DNA from 3 places in the Cellulomonas sp. JZ18 genome. Region 1 is predicted to be linked to each of the others. Evidence: riboswitches for the same ligand, from Rfam matches in the RefSeq annotation. Region 1 holds a riboswitch; each other region holds the start of a gene.

Region 1 (5,082 bases):
CGCCCACCTCGATCACGCGGGCGCCCCGTCGCCGGCGGCGCCCGCCGCGGGGACGGGCGCGCCGGCGTCGCGCGCGACCCGGGCCCGCCACGCGCGGCCCAGGGCCGTCTCGTCGAGCACACCCGTGCGCACGAGCGCGTCCCCGAGCACGCGCGCCAGCAGCCCGCACAGGACGACGCCGCTGACGAGCTGCAGCGCGACCCGCAGCGCGAACAGGTCCTGCAGGTGCCACCCGGACCGCACCATGCCGAGCAGGGTGCTCGCGACGGCCGCCGTCACGCCGCTCAGCACGAACACCCACCACCCGTAGCGCCGGTACCGGGTCAAGGTGAACGCCAGCTCGGCGCCCGCACCCTGCACGAGACCGACGACGAGCAGCATCGGCCCCACGGGCGACGCCAGGAACGCCACCTCGACGAGCGCGGCCGCGAGCTCGACCACCACCCCGACCCCCGGCTTGCGCACGATGTACAGCGCGAGCGGGGCGACGACCATCCAGCCGCCGACGAGCACGTGCTGGGCGAGGTCGCCGAACGGTCCCATCGCCAGCTGCAGGGCGCCCCAGGCCTGCACGAGCGCCCAGTAGAGGAACCCGAAGACGGCCGCGAGGACGGTCAGCAGCACGAGCTCGGACAGCGTGAGCCCGCGGCGGGCCCGGACGTCGACGACCGGCGCGTCCACGTCGGCGGGCGCGGCGTCCTGCGCGCTCACCGGGTCACCGCCACGTGCGCCGGGGCGGCGGACGGCGAGCCCACCGAGACGGTCACGTGCGTCACCACGTGCCGCACGTGCTCACCCGTGCGGGCCCACGCGAGCGCCACGGCGCCCAGCACGTCCGCGAGGTCCCCGTCCAGCCGGGTGACGTAGTGCTCGGGCGTCACGCGCACCCGCGTGCCCGCCTCCTCGACGGCCGCGAGCACCGCGTCCAGGTGCCCGTCGACGCCGAGCGGGTACAGCGCCCAGTGCGCGCTCGCGGGCAGGCCGACCGGTGCGGGCAGCGGCAGGTCGACCGGGGCGAGCACGACGTCGTCGCCGAGGTCGCACGCGACCTCGCCGGGGCAGCCGCGGGACAGGTGGACGTGCGCCACCACGTGCCCGCCGGCGCGCGCGACGGCGGTCACGAGCGCGACGACGGTGCGCAGCACGTCCGGCTCGGGTCCGCGCACGAGCGTCGAGACGTCGTCGGTCACCACGTCGACGCCCGTGCGGTCGAGCGCGTCCAGCGCCGCGAGGAGCACGGGCGCGAAGTCGTCGCGGTGCGGGTGCACGGACACGCGCGCGCCGACGCCGAGCGCGGCGGCGCGCGTCCGCCGGTCGTCGTGCGCGGCGGGGGCGCTGCTCGCGGTGCCGGTGCCGGTGTCGGCCGCGGCGTCGGTGGCGGCGTCGGGGGTGGTGGTCGGGGTCACGGGTCCTCCCGGGGTCGGGCCCCCGGGGAGGACGCAACCGGGCAGGAGGAGGTGGCGAGCCCCGCCGGCACGCGGACGCGCCCGCCCGTCGTGCACCCGTGCGGGCGCGCGACGGGAGGAGGCGCGCCGCGGGTCGCCGCGACACGAGCCCTGCTCCCTACGCTGGTGCTGACCAGATCAGGTTCCACGGGTCAGCCGGTGGGACGACGGGCGTCCGGCCGGCACTCTCAGCGCTCCTGCGCTCCCCGGGGGCGTGTGGCGCCGACCCTAGCGCGCCCCGCGACGCCGTGACCAGGGTGCCCGGGACGGCGGGCGGGGGCGTCCCGTGCCCGCCGGCCGCACCTCGCCCGCAGCGTCAGGACGTCAGCGGCGTGAGGACGGCGATGCGCCAGGCGTCGCCGTCCTGGACGAGCTGGTACATGAACCGCTCCGTCCGCTCGTCCCCGTAGCGCCATGTGACGTCGGCCCACACGCTGTGCCCGGTCTCGGCCACGACGCGCACCTCGGACGTGACGTCGTCGACCCCGTCGTCCTGCTCCCACGCGCTGGCGAAGAACGCCTCCGTCTGCGAGCGGTCCGCGACCGCCAGCGACTGCGCCGGGAACGCGATGAGCGCCGGCACGGCGTACAGACCCGCCACCGCCGCCGTGTCGCGGGCGAGCAGCCCGCGGCGGTACTCGTCGAAGAACTGGTCCACCTCGGCGCGCTCCGTCATGCCGTCCACGCTACGGAGCGGCCCGCGCCGCGGCGCGCCGGGAGCCGGTACGGGCGACGCGTCTCAGCCGAGCCAGCCCCGCCCGCGGCGCGCCCGCTCGATCGCCACGAGGCCGTCCCGCTCGGCGGCGTCGGCCGCGACCTGCGCCAGGGCGTGCAGCCGCCCGTAGGTGAACGCGTTCTCCCCGTCGAGGTGGGCCTGCATCGCGACCCTGCGCAGCGACGCCTGGCGGACCCGCGCGTCGTGCTGGTCCCCGAGCGCCGCCTGCACCGCCTTCGCCCGGCGCGCCGAGCGCCGGGCCGGGGCGCCGACGGCAGATGCCGCGACCTCGGCCGCGTACCGGGCACGGCGGGCGTCCTTGCGGGCGGCGTGCAGCGCCTCGTCCCGTCGGGGACCGGGCGGCACCGCGGTCGCCCGCTCCACGGCCGCGTCGAAGCGGCGCCACGCCTTGCGTGCCCGTCGGGGGAGCAGCCGCTCGGCCGGTTCGTCGGCGCGCGGCCCCGGCGGCAGGTCCTCCGCCAGGGAGGCGAGCGCTGCGAGCAGGCGCCGGTGCTCGCCGGAGGCCAGGTGGGCGTGCAGGCGCTCGAGCGCGTCGGTGCGCGCGGTCCGCCGGTCGTCGTCGACGCGACGGCGGACCGGCCCCACGACCAGCTCGGCCGGCTCCGCGTCGAGCAGGTCCAGCAGCGCCGCGCGCTCGACGTCCGGGTCGCGCACGTCCCCCAGCAGCCGCCCGAGCGTGCGCAGCTGCGCCCGCAGCGGCGCGACGTGCTCGCGGTCGAGCACCGGGCGGAACACGCCCAGCGCGGCGCGCAGGCGCCGGGTCGCCACCCGGGCGTCGTGCACGGCCTCGTCGTCGCCGTCCTGGAGCCCGGGCCCGGCGGCGACCAGGGCCGCGACGCCCGCGGCGACGGCGGCGCGCACGTGCTCGCGCGCGGTGCCGTCGCGGGGTTCGACGGGGGCGTGCGCGAGCTCGGGCGCGCTCACTCCCCGGCCTCGTCGCCCGCTGCACCGTGCCCCGCGGGGACGCGCTCCTCCGGCCGCACCGGCCCGGGCGGCGTCCCGTCGCCGAACGGCCGACCGCCGAGCGCCTCGCGCCCGTGCGGCGTCAACCAGCCGGCCAGGAGCGGACCGCGCGGCACGACGCCCGACGGGTTGATGTCCCGGTGCACCTCGTAGTAGTGCTGCTTGACGTGGACGAAGTCCACGGTGTCGCCGAAGCCGGGGGTCTGGAACAGGTCGCGCGCGTAGGCCCACAGCACCGGCATCTCCGTGAGCTTGGACCGGTTGCACTTGAAGTGGCCGTGGTAGACGGCGTCGAACCGCACGAGGGTCGTGAACAGCCGCACGTCGGCCTCGGTGATGGTGTCGCCGACGAGGTACCGGCGGTCCGCGAGGCGCTCGCTCAGCCAGTCCAGGCCCGCGAACAGGCGCTCGTAGGCCCGCTCGTACGAGCGCTGCGAGCCGGCGAAACCGCACCGGTACACGCCGTTGTTGACCTCGGTGTAGACGCGCTGCGCCACCTCGTCGATCTCGTCCCGCAGCGCGTCCGGGTACAGGTCCGGCGCCCCGGCGCGGTGGTACGCCGTCCACTCGGTCTCCAGGTCGAGCGTCATCTGCGCGAAGTCGTTCGTCACGACCATCCCCGACGGCACGTCGACGATCGCCGGGACGGTGATGCCGCGGGGGTACTCCGGGTCCCGGCGCAGGTAGGCGTCGCGGATGCGGGGGATGCCCAGCACCGGGTCGACGCCGCCCGGGTCGAGGTCGAAGGTCCAGGACCGCTCGTCGTGCGTCGGGCCGCAGACGCCCATCGAGAGCGCGTCCTCCAGGCCCAGCAGGCGCCGCACGATCACGGCCCGGCTGGCCCACGGGCACGCCCGGGACACCACGAGCCGGTACCGCCCGGGCTCGACGGGCCACCCGTCGCGCCCGTCCGCGGTGATCCGGGTGGTGATGTACCGGGTGTCGCGGTCGTAGTCCGCGCCGGGCGTGACGTACACGCCCGGCCGGTCGTGCGCGGCCGTGCCCGGCACGTCGGTGCCGGCCGAGGGGCGGAGGTCGTCGCGTCGTCCACCCGCCGATCATGCCCCGCGTCCGCCGCGCCCGCAGGAGGGCCGTGACCAGCGGGCCTGCGGTCGCAGGCGGCGCCGCCTACAGTGGCTGGGCGTCGGCCCGACGCCGGCCGCGGCCGGTGGCCGTGCGAGCAGCGGCACCGCCGCCCGACGACACGGGAGGGGACTGCGTGCAGCCGGTCCGACCCCAGCCGACCGACCACCCCCGCACCACCCGACGCGCCCGGCGCCTGTGCGTCGCCGCGCTCGCGGGCTCGCTCGCGCTCCTCGCGGCGTGCACGGACGGGACGCCGGACGGGTCGGGACGGACGGACGCCGCGACGTCGTCGCCGTCCCCGACGCCCACGGCCGCGACGCTGCAGGCGTCCCCGCCCCCCGCGACCGTGACCGACGACGACGCGGCCGTCGCGGCCGTGCAGACGTCGGCCGCGCTGTTCGCGTCCGCGCCGGTCGTCGTGCTCGCCGACGTCGCGGACGTGCCGGGTCAGCTGACGGCCGCCACGGCGGCCGTCGCCGTCGGCGCGCCCGTGCTGCTCACCGGCGCCGGTGCGGACGTCGCGGCGGAGGTCGAGCGGCTCGAGCCGCGGGCCGCGCTGGTCGTGGGCGCGGCCGATCCCGCCGTCCTGCCCGACGACGTCGACGCCGTCCCGCTGCCCGCCGGCGCGGACGCCGACGCCCTCGCGGACGTCACCGGGCGCCCCGTGGGCGCCGACACGCCCGTCGCCGCCGGCGGGGAGGCCGCCGCCGTGCGGGCGCTCGCCCCGGGTGACGTGGCGGTGCTGCGACCGCAGGCGGCCGACGGAGCGGCGGCCGACGGGGCTGCGACCAGCGGGACGCCGGCGGACGGCGGGTCCGGCGACACGGCCACGCCCGCGCCGAGCGGGTCCGC
Region 2 (5,082 bases), 1.2 Mb from region 1:
CCGTAGGACTCCCCGGCGGCGGCAGCGAGGTAGTCGTCCCACCCCGGCACGGTGCCGGCCTCGCCGGGGTCCCGCAGGGTGCGGCACGTGCGGTCCTCGGCGGGCAGGTCCGCCGCGCGCGCACCCGCGGACACCGCGAGCCAGCCGTCCGCGGGGCAGGCGCGCGACCCGACCGAGCGGGCGGCGACGGTCCCGACGGACCCGCCGCGGGACAGCTCCCACAGCGCGGGCGTGGTCAGGGAGCCGACGTCGTCCCAGCGCAGCCCGGTGACCCCGACGAGGACGACGGGCCCCGGGACGGGCGCCTGCGCGGCGCGGACCGGGTCGGTGCCGGCCGGGTCGGTGCCGGCCGGGTCGGTGCCGACCGCGGTCGCGGGTGCCGCGACGCCGACGCCGAGCACCGCGACGAGCACCGCCGCGAGCGCCGCGAGCAGGGCGGGGACGAGGGCGCGCAGGGACCGGGGCACCGCCTCAGCCTACGTGCGCGCACTAGGCTCGCCGGGGCCGCACGGGCGGCCGCGGACGCGTGCAGCGGTCCGTCGGGGCGCGGGTGCGCCCCGGACGCGGACCGGTGCGGCGCGACCGCCGGGCAGCAGCGGGAGGGGCGATGGGCGTGCCGCGCTACGCGTACCTGGGGCCGGCGGGGACGTTCACCGAGGAGGCGCTGCGGCGGGTCGCGTCCCCGGACGCGGCGCAGTACCTGCCGCAGACCGACGTCGGGTCGGCGATCGCCGCCGTCCGGGCGGGCGACGCCGACTACGCCGTGGTGGCGATCGAGTCGACGGTGGAGGGCGGCGTCACGGCGACGCTCGACGCGCTCGCGACCGGCGACCCGCTCGTCGTGCTGCGCGAGGTGCTGGTGCCGGTGCAGTTCACGCTCGTCGCCGCACCCGGGACCGCGCTCGCGGACGTGCGCCGCGTCTCGGCGCACCCGCACGCGTGGGTGCAGTGCCGGCGGTGGATCGCGGCGCACCTGCCGGGGTCGGTGCACGTGCCCGCGACGAGCAACACGGCGCCCGCGGCGCTGCTGGTGGAGGCGCTCGCGTCCGGTGACGCCGCGGGTCTGCCGTTCGACGCGGCGCTCGTGCCGCCGTCCGCCGTCGCGACGTACGGGCTGACGCCGCTGGCGGAGCACGTGGCGGACAACCCGTCGGCGCTCACGCGGTTCGTGGTCGTCGGGCACCCCGGCGAGGTGCCGGCGCGCACGGGTGCGGACAAGACGAGCCTCGTCGTGCACCTGCCGGACAACGAGGCGGGCGCGCTGCTGGCGATGCTCGAGCAGTTCGCGGTGCGCGGCGTGAACCTCTCGCGCATCGAGTCGCGGCCCATCGGCGACGCGCTCGGCCGGTACTCGTTCTCGATCGACGCCGAGGGGCACATCACGGACGAGCGGATGGGCGAGGCGATCATGGGCCTGCACCGGCGCTGCCCGTACGTGCGCTTCCTCGGGTCGTACCCGCGCGCCGACGCGGTCGCGCCGACCGTGCACGTCGGCACCGCCGACGAGGACTTCGTCGAGGCACGCGCCTGGCTCGCCCGCCTGCGCTCCGGCGGCGCGGTCTGACGTCCCGCCGTGGACAGGTCGCGGCCCGCCCGTGACCCGCCGCTAGCATCGCCGGCACCACCACACGGGAGCCCGCACCAGCGGGCTGAGAGGACGGCTGTCGGGCCGTCGACCGTTCGAACCTGTCCGGGTCATGCCGGCGTAGGGAGTGCCATGCCTGACGTGCGTCCTGTCCTGCCCACCGAGCCCGCGGCTGAGGCCGCGACGTCGCCCGCCCCGCCCTCCGCGGGCACCGCGGCGGCCGCCGACCCCGCCCGCGCGGCCGTGCGCGGCGGCGTCCTCGGCAACTACGTCGACCAGTTCGACATCTTCCTGCCCGTCCTCGCGCTCGCGCCGGTCGCGGCGGAGCTCTACGGCACCCGCGCGGTCGTCACGTACGCCGGGCTGGTCTTCGTCGCGACGCTGGTCGGCCGCCCGCTCGGCGCCGCGCTGCTCGGTTCGCTCGCCGACCGCGTCGGCCGGGCCGCCGTCGCCCGGGCCAGCATGCTCGGTCTCGGGGTCACCACGCTGCTCATCGCGGCGCTGCCGGTCGCGGCGATGAGCCACGAGGTGGTGCTCCTCGCGGTGGTGGCGCTGCGGTTCGTCAGCGGCGTGCTCATCGGCGGCGGGTACACCTCGGCGGTGCCGCTCGCGATCGAGTGGTCGGCGCCGCGCCGGCGCGGGTTCGTCAGCGGGCTCGTCATGGCGATGTCGCCGGCGGCGAACGCGACCATCGCCACCCTGGTGCTCGTGCTGCTCGGCGCGCTCGGCAGCGACGGGTACGCCGCCTGGGGGTGGCGCGTGCCGTTCGTCGTCGGCGCGGTGCTGGCGTTCGTCGCGGTCGTGCACTTCCGCCGGCACGTGCGGGACACGCCGGAGCGCGCGGCGGCGGCGCCCGCGGCCCGTCCGCTGACGTCCGTGCTGGTCGGTGCGGAGCGGCACCGGCTGTGGCGGCTGCTGGTGCTCATGACGGGGCTGTGGCTGTTCACGAACATGGCGGTGGCCGTGGTGACGTCGCAGCTGGACGTCGTCGCGGGGCTCGACGGGCGGGCCGTCACGCTGACGATGCTCGTCGCGACCGCGGTGTCGGCGGTCGCGATGGTCGCGAGCGGGCACGCGTCGACGCCCGTCGGCCGCCGGCGGTTCCTCGTCGCGTTCGGTGCCGGCGCGGCCGTGCTGGCCCCCGCGACGTACCTCGCCGCGTTCGGCGCGCCGGCCTCGGGTCCGGCGCTGGTCGCGCTCGTCACCGTGCTGCAGGTCGTCACCGTCTCGGCGTACGGGCCGATCGGCGCGCACCTGGCCGAGCGCTTCCCGCCCGCGGTGCGGTCCAGCGGGTACGGCACGGCGTACTCGCTGTCCATCGTGCTGCCCGCGCTCTACCCGTTCTGGCTGCCGCCGCTGCAGCAGGCGTGGGGCGACGTCGCGCCCGTCGCGGCGGTGCTCGCCCTGGGCGGCGTGCTCGTGGCGGTGGGGGCGGCGGCGTCGCCGGGGGAGGCGATGGCGCGGGACTGACGCCCGCCTCCCGGACCCGGGGGTGCCGGCTCGCCGCGGGACGTCAGGCGGGGACGCGCACGACCAGGGACTGCCGGTCCACGCGCGCCTCGACCTCGGTGGCGCGCCCGACGATGTCGCCGTCGACCTGCACGGGCTCGGGCACGCCGGCGGCGAGGTGCACGCGGCGGGCGCGGGTGTGGTCGATGCGGCCGATCTTGCCCGGCAGGTCGTTGCGCGCCCCGATGCCCTGCAGCGCGACCTCGCCGAAGAGCTGGGCCCACCCGGCGATGCCGCCGCGCGTGTCGATGAGCGCCACGTCGAGCTCGCCGTCGTCGATGATCGCGTCCGGGAGCAGCGTGATCCCGCCGGGGAGCTTGCCGCAGTTGCCGATGAGCATGCTGCGCACGCGCACGGTCTCGGCGGGCTTCTGGTCGAGCCGGACCCGCAGGCGCAGGCGGCGTCCGTTGAGGTGGCGTGCGCCGGCGACGAAGTACGCCATCCAGCCGACCTTCGCCTTCAGCTCCTCGTCGGCGTCGGCCACCATCTGGGCGTCGAAGCCGAGGCCCGCGATGACGAGGAAGACGTGGTCGCGCGGGTGGTCGGTGTCGGCGGGCATGTCGTCGGCCGCCTCGGCGATGTCGTCGTCCATCTGCGACTCCCACTTCAGGACGCGCAGCCAGCCGACGTCGATCGGCTTGTCCTGACCGTCGATCGCGATGCCCATGGCGGCGATCGGGTCGTTGAGCGGGATGTCGAGGTTGCGCGCGAGCAGGTTGCCGGTGCCGAGCGGCATGAGGCCCATCGGGACGCCCGTGCCGGCCAGCGCCTCGGCGACGGCGCGCACCGTGCCGTCGCCGCCGACCGCGATGACGATGTCGGCGCCCATCTCGACCGCCTGGCGGGCCTGCCCGACCCCGGGGTCCTCGACCGTCGTCTCGAGCCACACCGGCTCCGGCAGGTAGCGCTCCGACGCGGCCTTGTAGACGGCGGCCCGCAGCGCCGGCACGTCCGGCTTCGAGGGGTTGGCGACGAACGCGACGAGCCGCCCCTCGCGGGGCGCCTCGGCCACGTGCTGCACGGCCTCGGCGTGCACGAGGTCGTCGTCCTCACGGACCCGGCGCTGACGCACGAACACCGTCCCGGCCAGGGCCAGCGCCAGCACCGCCAGGACGACGGCCACGACCGAGACCCACTCCACCCACGACATGTCGCGAACGTACCGGCGCCCCGACCCTCCGGCGATCCGGGAGCCCCCCGTCCCACCCCGCCCCGCCCCCGTCCCACCCCGTCCCGCCCGCCACCCCGCCCCCCCCGCCCCGCCCCATGCCGCCGAGTCCGCCGGTGCTGCGGCGAGTCCGACGGCTACGGGTCGAGAAGTCGGCACGGAAGCGGCGGACTCGGCGACGGGTGCGGGGCGGGTCCGTGGGCGTGCGCCGGGTGGGTGGCCGTGCGGTCGGTAGGGTCGACGCGTGATCGATCTGCGGCTCCTGCGGGAGGACCCCGATGTCGTGCGCGCCAGCCAGGTGGCGCGCGGTGAGGACCCGCACCTCGTCGACGAGGTGCTCGAGGCCGACGCCCGGCGTCGCTCCGCGCTGACGGAGTTCGAGACGCTGCGCGCCGAGCAGAAGGCGCACGGCAAGAAGGTCGCGCAGGCGTCCGGGGACGAGAAGCAGGCGCTGCTCGCGCACACCAAGCAGCTCGCGGAGCGCGTCAAGGCGCTGCAGGCCGACGCGGCCGCCGCTGAGGAGCGTGCCGCCGAGCTCGCGCGCCGCATCGGCAACGTCGTCGAGGACGGCGTGCCCGAGGGCGGCGAGGACGACTACGTGGTCCTGGAGCACGTCGGCACGCCTCGCGACCTGGCCGCCGAGTACGGCCCCGACTTCGTCGTGAAGGACCACCTCGACCTCGGTGAGGGCCTCGGCGCGATCGACACCGAGCGCGGCGCCAAGGTGTCGGGCGCGCGCTTCTACTTCCTGACGGGCATCGGCGCGCGGCTCGAGCTCGCGCTGCTCACCGCGGCCACCGATCTCGCGCTGCGCAACGGC
Region 3 (5,082 bases), 1.8 Mb from region 1:
GTCGGCAGCACGAACGGCACGGTGACGAACGCCCGCACCGCACCGCGCCCGGGGAACGTGCACCGGTGCAGCAGGTACGCGGCGGGGACCCCGAGCAGCACCGACCCGAGCGTGCCGAGCGTCGCCTGCGTGAGCGTCTGCCCGACGATCCGCCACGTGCGCGGCCGCCCCAGCACGTCCGCGAACCCGCCCAGGTCGAGCCCGCCGTCGGTGACGAACCCGCGGCCGACGATCGCCGCGACCGGCCAGGCGAAGAACACCCCGAGGAACACCAGCGGCACGACGACCGCGCCGCCCCAGAACAGGACGCGCCCGGGCGGCACGCCGCCGCCGCGCGGCCCGGAAGCCGGTGCGGCGGGGCGTGCCCGCTCGAGCGTCGTCGTCATGTCGTCCCCGGGTCGGTCAGCCGACGACCGTGTCGGACCAGGTCGTCAGCCACTCCTCGCGGTGCGCGTCGACGTCCGCCGGGGCGACCTCGAACGGCTGCTCCGCGAGCGGCGCCCAGCGGGCCCACTCCTCCGGCAGCTCGACGGCGGTGCTGACCGGGTAGACGTACATCGACCCGGGCAGGTCGGCCTGGACGGCGTCGGAGAGCAGGAAGTCGATCAGCTGCGCCCCACCCTCGGGGTTGTCGGCGCCCGCGAGCACGCCCGCGTACTCGACCTGGCGGAAGCACGTGTCCAGCAGCGCGCGGGTCGTCGGCTCGGTGCCGCCCTCGGGGACGGTGGCCGGCGGGGAGGACGCGTACGACAGCACGATCGGCCGCGGCCCGTCGCCGCCGCCCGCGGTGAAGTCCGTGTAGTACGCCTCGCTCCAGCCGTCGGCGACCTTCAGGCCGTTGTCGCGCAGGCCCGCCCAGTAGTCGACCCAGCCGTCCTCGCCGAACGCGCCGATCGTGGCGAGGACGAACGCCAGTCCCGGCGACGAGGTGACGGGGTCGGGCACGACGAGCAGGTCGCGGTAGGCCGGGTCGAGCAGGCTCTCGAGCGTCGTCGGCTCGGGCACGCCGTGCTCGGCGAACCAGGCGGTGTCGACGTTGACGCAGACGTCGGAGTAGTCGATCGCGGTCAGCGCGCCCTCGTCGTCGCCCTCGACCGCGTACTGCGCCGCGTCCTGCGCCGCCGGGGCCGTGACGTCGGCCGGGACGACGACGCCCTCGTCGAGCGCACGCGTCGCGAACGCGTTGTCGAGGCCGTAGACGACGTCGCCGAGGGGCGCGTCCTTGGTCAGCACGAGCTGGTTCGCCAGGGCGCCGGCGTCCGCCTGCTGCACGACCTCGACGGTCAGCCCGGACTCCTCCTCGAACTGCTCGAGCAGCCCCTCGGACAGCGCGAAGGACTCGTGCGTCACGAGCGTGACGGTGCCGGCGTCGGCGGTGCCGGTCGCGTCGTCGCTCGCGCCGCCGCCGGAGCCGACGGCCGAGCAGGCGGTCAGGGCGAGCGCGGCGGCGCCGGTCAGGCTCGTGAGCGCGAGCGCGCGCCGGGTCGTGCGGGGGGTCATCGTGTCCTCCGTCGTCGTGCGGAGGGGTCCCCGCCGACGACGCACCCGCGGGCACGACGACCGGCGGGGAAAGAGCTGCCCGACTCCCTACGCCGGTATCACCCGGATCAGGTTCGAGGGTCTGCGGTGGTCCGCACTCTCAGCGCCCGGGCGCCCGTGCGGCGCTCGACGCTCCCCTGTCGTTCACGGCCGATCCTAGTCCTGTCGCGCGGGTGGTCCGGACGCCCGTCCGGGGCCGTCGGCGCCCGCACCGGACTGCGGAGCACGGCGTGCGCCGATAGCGTCGTCCCTGGTAGCGGACATGACGCACGACCTGGGAGGACGCGTGGCGGACAACGACAAGTCGATGGTGGCGAAGATCGTCGGGATGGGCGTGACGCTCGGCGCCGTGTGGGTCGCGAACAAGGTCGTCGACACCGCGTGGGAGAAGACGAAGGGGCACAAGCCGCCGGCCGCGGACTCGACGGACGAGGACATCAAGTTCTCGGAGGTGGCGCTGGCCGCGGTGATCACGGGCGCCGTGGTGGCCCTCTCGCGCGTGCTCGCCACGCGCGGCGCGGCCAAGCTCATCGCCCGCTGACGCGCGGCCCGCGGCGCCTCAGTGGCCGGCGCCCAGGGTGCCGGCGAGGCGGTCCAGGCGGGCCCTGCTGTCCGCGTTGACGCCGACGAACTCCACCTGGGTGCCGCGGGCGGCGTAGCGGGTGCGGATCGCGTCGAGCGCCGCGACCGTGGACGCGTCCCACACGTGCGCACGGGACAGGTCGATGACGACGCGCGCCGGGTCGCCCGCGTAGTCGAAGCGGTGCACGAGGTCGTTCGACGACGCGAAGAACAGCGCGCCCTCGACGGCGTAGACGCGCGTCCCGTCGTCGTCGGACGCGTCGAGCCGCGTCACGCTCGTCAGGTGCGCGACGCGCCGCGCGAACAGGACCGTCGCCACCAGCACGCCGACGCCCACGCCGTAGGCGAGGTTGTGGGTCGCCACGGTGACCGCGACGGTCGAGACCATCACGGCCGTCTCGGACAGCGGCATGCGGCGCAGCGTGCGCAGCGAGTGCCAGTCGAACGTGCCGACCGCGACCATGACCATCACGGCCACGAGAGCCGCCATCGGCATGATCGCGACGACGTCGCCGAGCCCGACGCACAGCGCCAGCAGGAACACGCCGGCGAGGAACGTGGAGATCCGCGTGCGGGCGCCGGAGACCTTCACGTTGATCATCGTCTGGCCGATCATCGCGCAGCCGCCCATGCCGCCGAAGAAGCCGGTGACGACGTTCGCGACGCCCTGCCCCCACGACTCGCGCGTCTTGTCGGAGTGGGTGTCCGTGACCTCGTCGACGAGCTTGGCGGTCATGAGCGACTCGAGCAGGCCCACGACGGCCATGGCGAGCGCGTACGGGAGCACGATCTGCAGCGTCTCGAGGGTGAACGGCACGTCCGGGACGAGCAGCGTGGGCAGGCTCTCCGGCAGCGCGCCCTCGTCACCGACGGTCGGCACGACGATCCCGGCGGCCACGACGAGGACCGTCAGCAGGACGATCGCGACGAGGGGCGCGGGGACCACGGTCGTGAACCGCGGCAGCAGCACCATGATCGCGATGCCGGCGGCGACGAGCGCGTAGACGACCCACGGCACGTCGACGAGGTGCGTGAGCTGCGACGTGAAGATGAGGATCGCGAGCGCGTTGACGAAGCCGACCATCACCGAGCGCGGGATGAAGCGCATCAGCCGGGCGACGCCCGCCAGCCCGAGCACGACCTGCAGCACGCCCGCCAGCACCACGGTCGCGAGCAGGTACTCGACGCCGTGCTCGCGCACGACGGGCGCCACGACGAGGGCGACCGCGCCGGTCGCGGCGGAGATCATGGCCGGCCGCCCGCCGACGACCGCGATCGTCACCGCCATCGTGAACGACGCGAACAGACCCACGCGCGGGTCGACGCCCGCGATGATCGAGAACGCGATCGCCTCGGGGATGAGCGCGAGGGCCACGACGAGGCCCGCGAGCACCTCGGTCCGCAGGCGCGCCGGCGAGCGCAGCGCCGCGCGGACGGACCAGGCCCGGTCGGCCTCCGGGGGCCCGTCCACGGGCACGGGTGCGGCGGCGGGGTCGGGCAGCGGGACGGCGGACGCGGACGTGGCGTCGGGGGGCGTGTCGGCGGGCACGGCTGTCCCCTTCCGGGGTGACGAGGGGTGTCGGGACCGCGCGCGGCGTCGGGCACGGCAGGGCGAGGCGCCCTGGGGCGAGAACAACTCTACCCTCACGTGAGGGTAGGGTCGGGCGTCCGCGGGGCGAGGCCGCGGCGACCGGCAGGATGGTGCCCATGACGGACGAGCCCCCGACGACCATGCACATCGGCGCGGTCGCCGAGCGCACCGGACTGTCGCTGCGCACCCTGCGCCACTACGACGAGGTCGGCCTGCTGCGCCCGTCCGCCCGCACCGACGGCGGGTTCCGCCTCTACACCGACGCCGACGTCGAGCGCCTGCTGCTCATCCGCCGCATGAAGCCGCTCGGCTTCACGCTCGAGGAGATGGCGGACCTGCTCGCCGTCACCGACCGGATCGCGGCAGGCGACGTGGACGAGGGCGTGCGCGCGCAGCTCGCGGGCCACCTCGCCGCCGCCCGGGAGCGACGCGCCGACCTCGCGCGCCGCCTCGCGATGGCCGACGAGTTCATCGCCCTGCTCGAGGCGCGCTGACCGCACGGCGCCCCGGCGGCCGCGTCGAGGCCGGTCAGCGAGGGCCGACGACCCCGTCCGGCTCGGGCGCGTCCGGTCCCGTCGCCTCCCCGGACTCCGGGTCGTCGGTCGCGTCGTTGCCCGCGGCCCGCAGGTCCCGCGTGAGCTCGTCGACGACCAGCAGGTCGTGCCGCACCTTGCCGGTGCGGTAGCCGGCGCGTCCGACCATGTGCGCGGCGACCGGGGCGGTGAGCATCTGGAAGACCGCGACGAGGACGAGCGCCCACACCGCGCCGCCCTCGCGCAGCCGCAGCGCGAGCCCGACCAGCACGAGGATCAGCCCGAGCGTCTGCGGCTTGGTGCCCGCGTGCATGCGCGACAGCAGGTCGGGGAACCGCAGGGCGCCGGCGCCCGCCGCGAGCACGAAGAACGCGCCGCCCAGCAGGCAGACGACCGACACGACGTCCGCGACGAGGGTCCACTGCTCCTCGCTCATGCGCGCCCCCTCCCCCGGGTCGCCCCCGTCATCGGACCTCCCCCTCGGCCCCGCCGCCGTGCGACTCGGCGTCCGGCTCGTCCTCGACCGTGTCCTGCGTGCTCTCGGGCACGTGCCGGCGGCGGCGCCGCGCCTCCTCCTCCTGCTCGCGGCGGCGGCGCTCGGCCTCCTCGGCGGCGACCTCCTCGCGCGTGCGCACGCGCCCCTCGCCCTCGGGCTCGACGGACGCGAAGCGCGCGATGGTCACCGACCCGACGAACCCGACGAGGGACAGCACGACGAGGATCGGCACGACGTCGGCCCGGCGGCGCGCGGCCGCGTACAGCGCGACGGCGGCGACCATCGCCGTGACGACGATGTCGAGCGCGACCGTGCGGTCGAGCATCGACGGGCCCTTCTCC

Evidence for each region. Region 1 has a riboswitch for thiamine pyrophosphate ahead of GC089_RS06760 (YkoF family thiamine/hydroxymethylpyrimidine-binding protein). Riboswitches for the same ligand answer to the same signal wherever they lie in the genome.
Region 2: linked by a shared signal. The riboswitch ahead of GC089_RS01420 (MFS transporter) and the one ahead of GC089_RS06760 (YkoF family thiamine/hydroxymethylpyrimidine-binding protein) in region 1 are both predicted to bind thiamine pyrophosphate.
Region 3: linked by a shared signal. The riboswitch ahead of GC089_RS16915 (thiamine ABC transporter substrate binding subunit) and the one ahead of GC089_RS06760 (YkoF family thiamine/hydroxymethylpyrimidine-binding protein) in region 1 are both predicted to bind thiamine pyrophosphate.

What each region holds. Positions count from the first base shown of each region.
Region 1 covers NZ_CP045245.1:1,480,548-1,485,629, forward strand. The annotation lists partial or broken gene GC089_RS06750 (ATP-binding cassette domain-containing protein) at 1-91, opposite strand, end outside; gene GC089_RS06755 (ECF transporter S component) at 13-711, opposite strand; gene GC089_RS06760 (YkoF family thiamine/hydroxymethylpyrimidine-binding protein) at 708-1,406, opposite strand; TPP riboswitch at 1,542-1,664, opposite strand; gene GC089_RS06765 (hypothetical protein) at 1,762-2,121, opposite strand; gene GC089_RS06770 (CHAD domain-containing protein) at 2,185-3,105, opposite strand; gene GC089_RS06775 (glutathione S-transferase family protein) at 3,102-4,121, opposite strand; gene GC089_RS06780 (hypothetical protein) at 4,364-5,082, shown strand, end outside.
Region 2 covers NZ_CP045245.1:318,101-323,182, forward strand. The annotation lists gene GC089_RS01410 (hypothetical protein) at 1-467, opposite strand, end outside; gene pheA (prephenate dehydratase) at 608-1,564, shown strand; TPP riboswitch at 1,619-1,729, shown strand; gene GC089_RS01420 (MFS transporter) at 1,718-3,055, shown strand; gene GC089_RS01425 (diacylglycerol kinase family protein) at 3,099-4,244, opposite strand; gene serS (serine--tRNA ligase) at 4,507-5,082, shown strand, end outside.
Region 3 covers NZ_CP045245.1:3,748,439-3,753,520, forward strand. The annotation lists gene GC089_RS16910 (iron ABC transporter permease) at 1-386, opposite strand, end outside; gene GC089_RS16915 (thiamine ABC transporter substrate binding subunit) at 403-1,500, opposite strand; TPP riboswitch at 1,568-1,688, opposite strand; gene GC089_RS16920 (DUF4235 domain-containing protein) at 1,802-2,080, shown strand; gene GC089_RS16925 (SulP family inorganic anion transporter) at 2,099-3,670, opposite strand; gene GC089_RS16930 (MerR family transcriptional regulator) at 3,829-4,206, shown strand; gene mnhG (monovalent cation/H(+) antiporter subunit G) at 4,241-4,681, opposite strand; gene GC089_RS16940 (monovalent cation/H+ antiporter complex subunit F) at 4,710-5,082, opposite strand, start outside.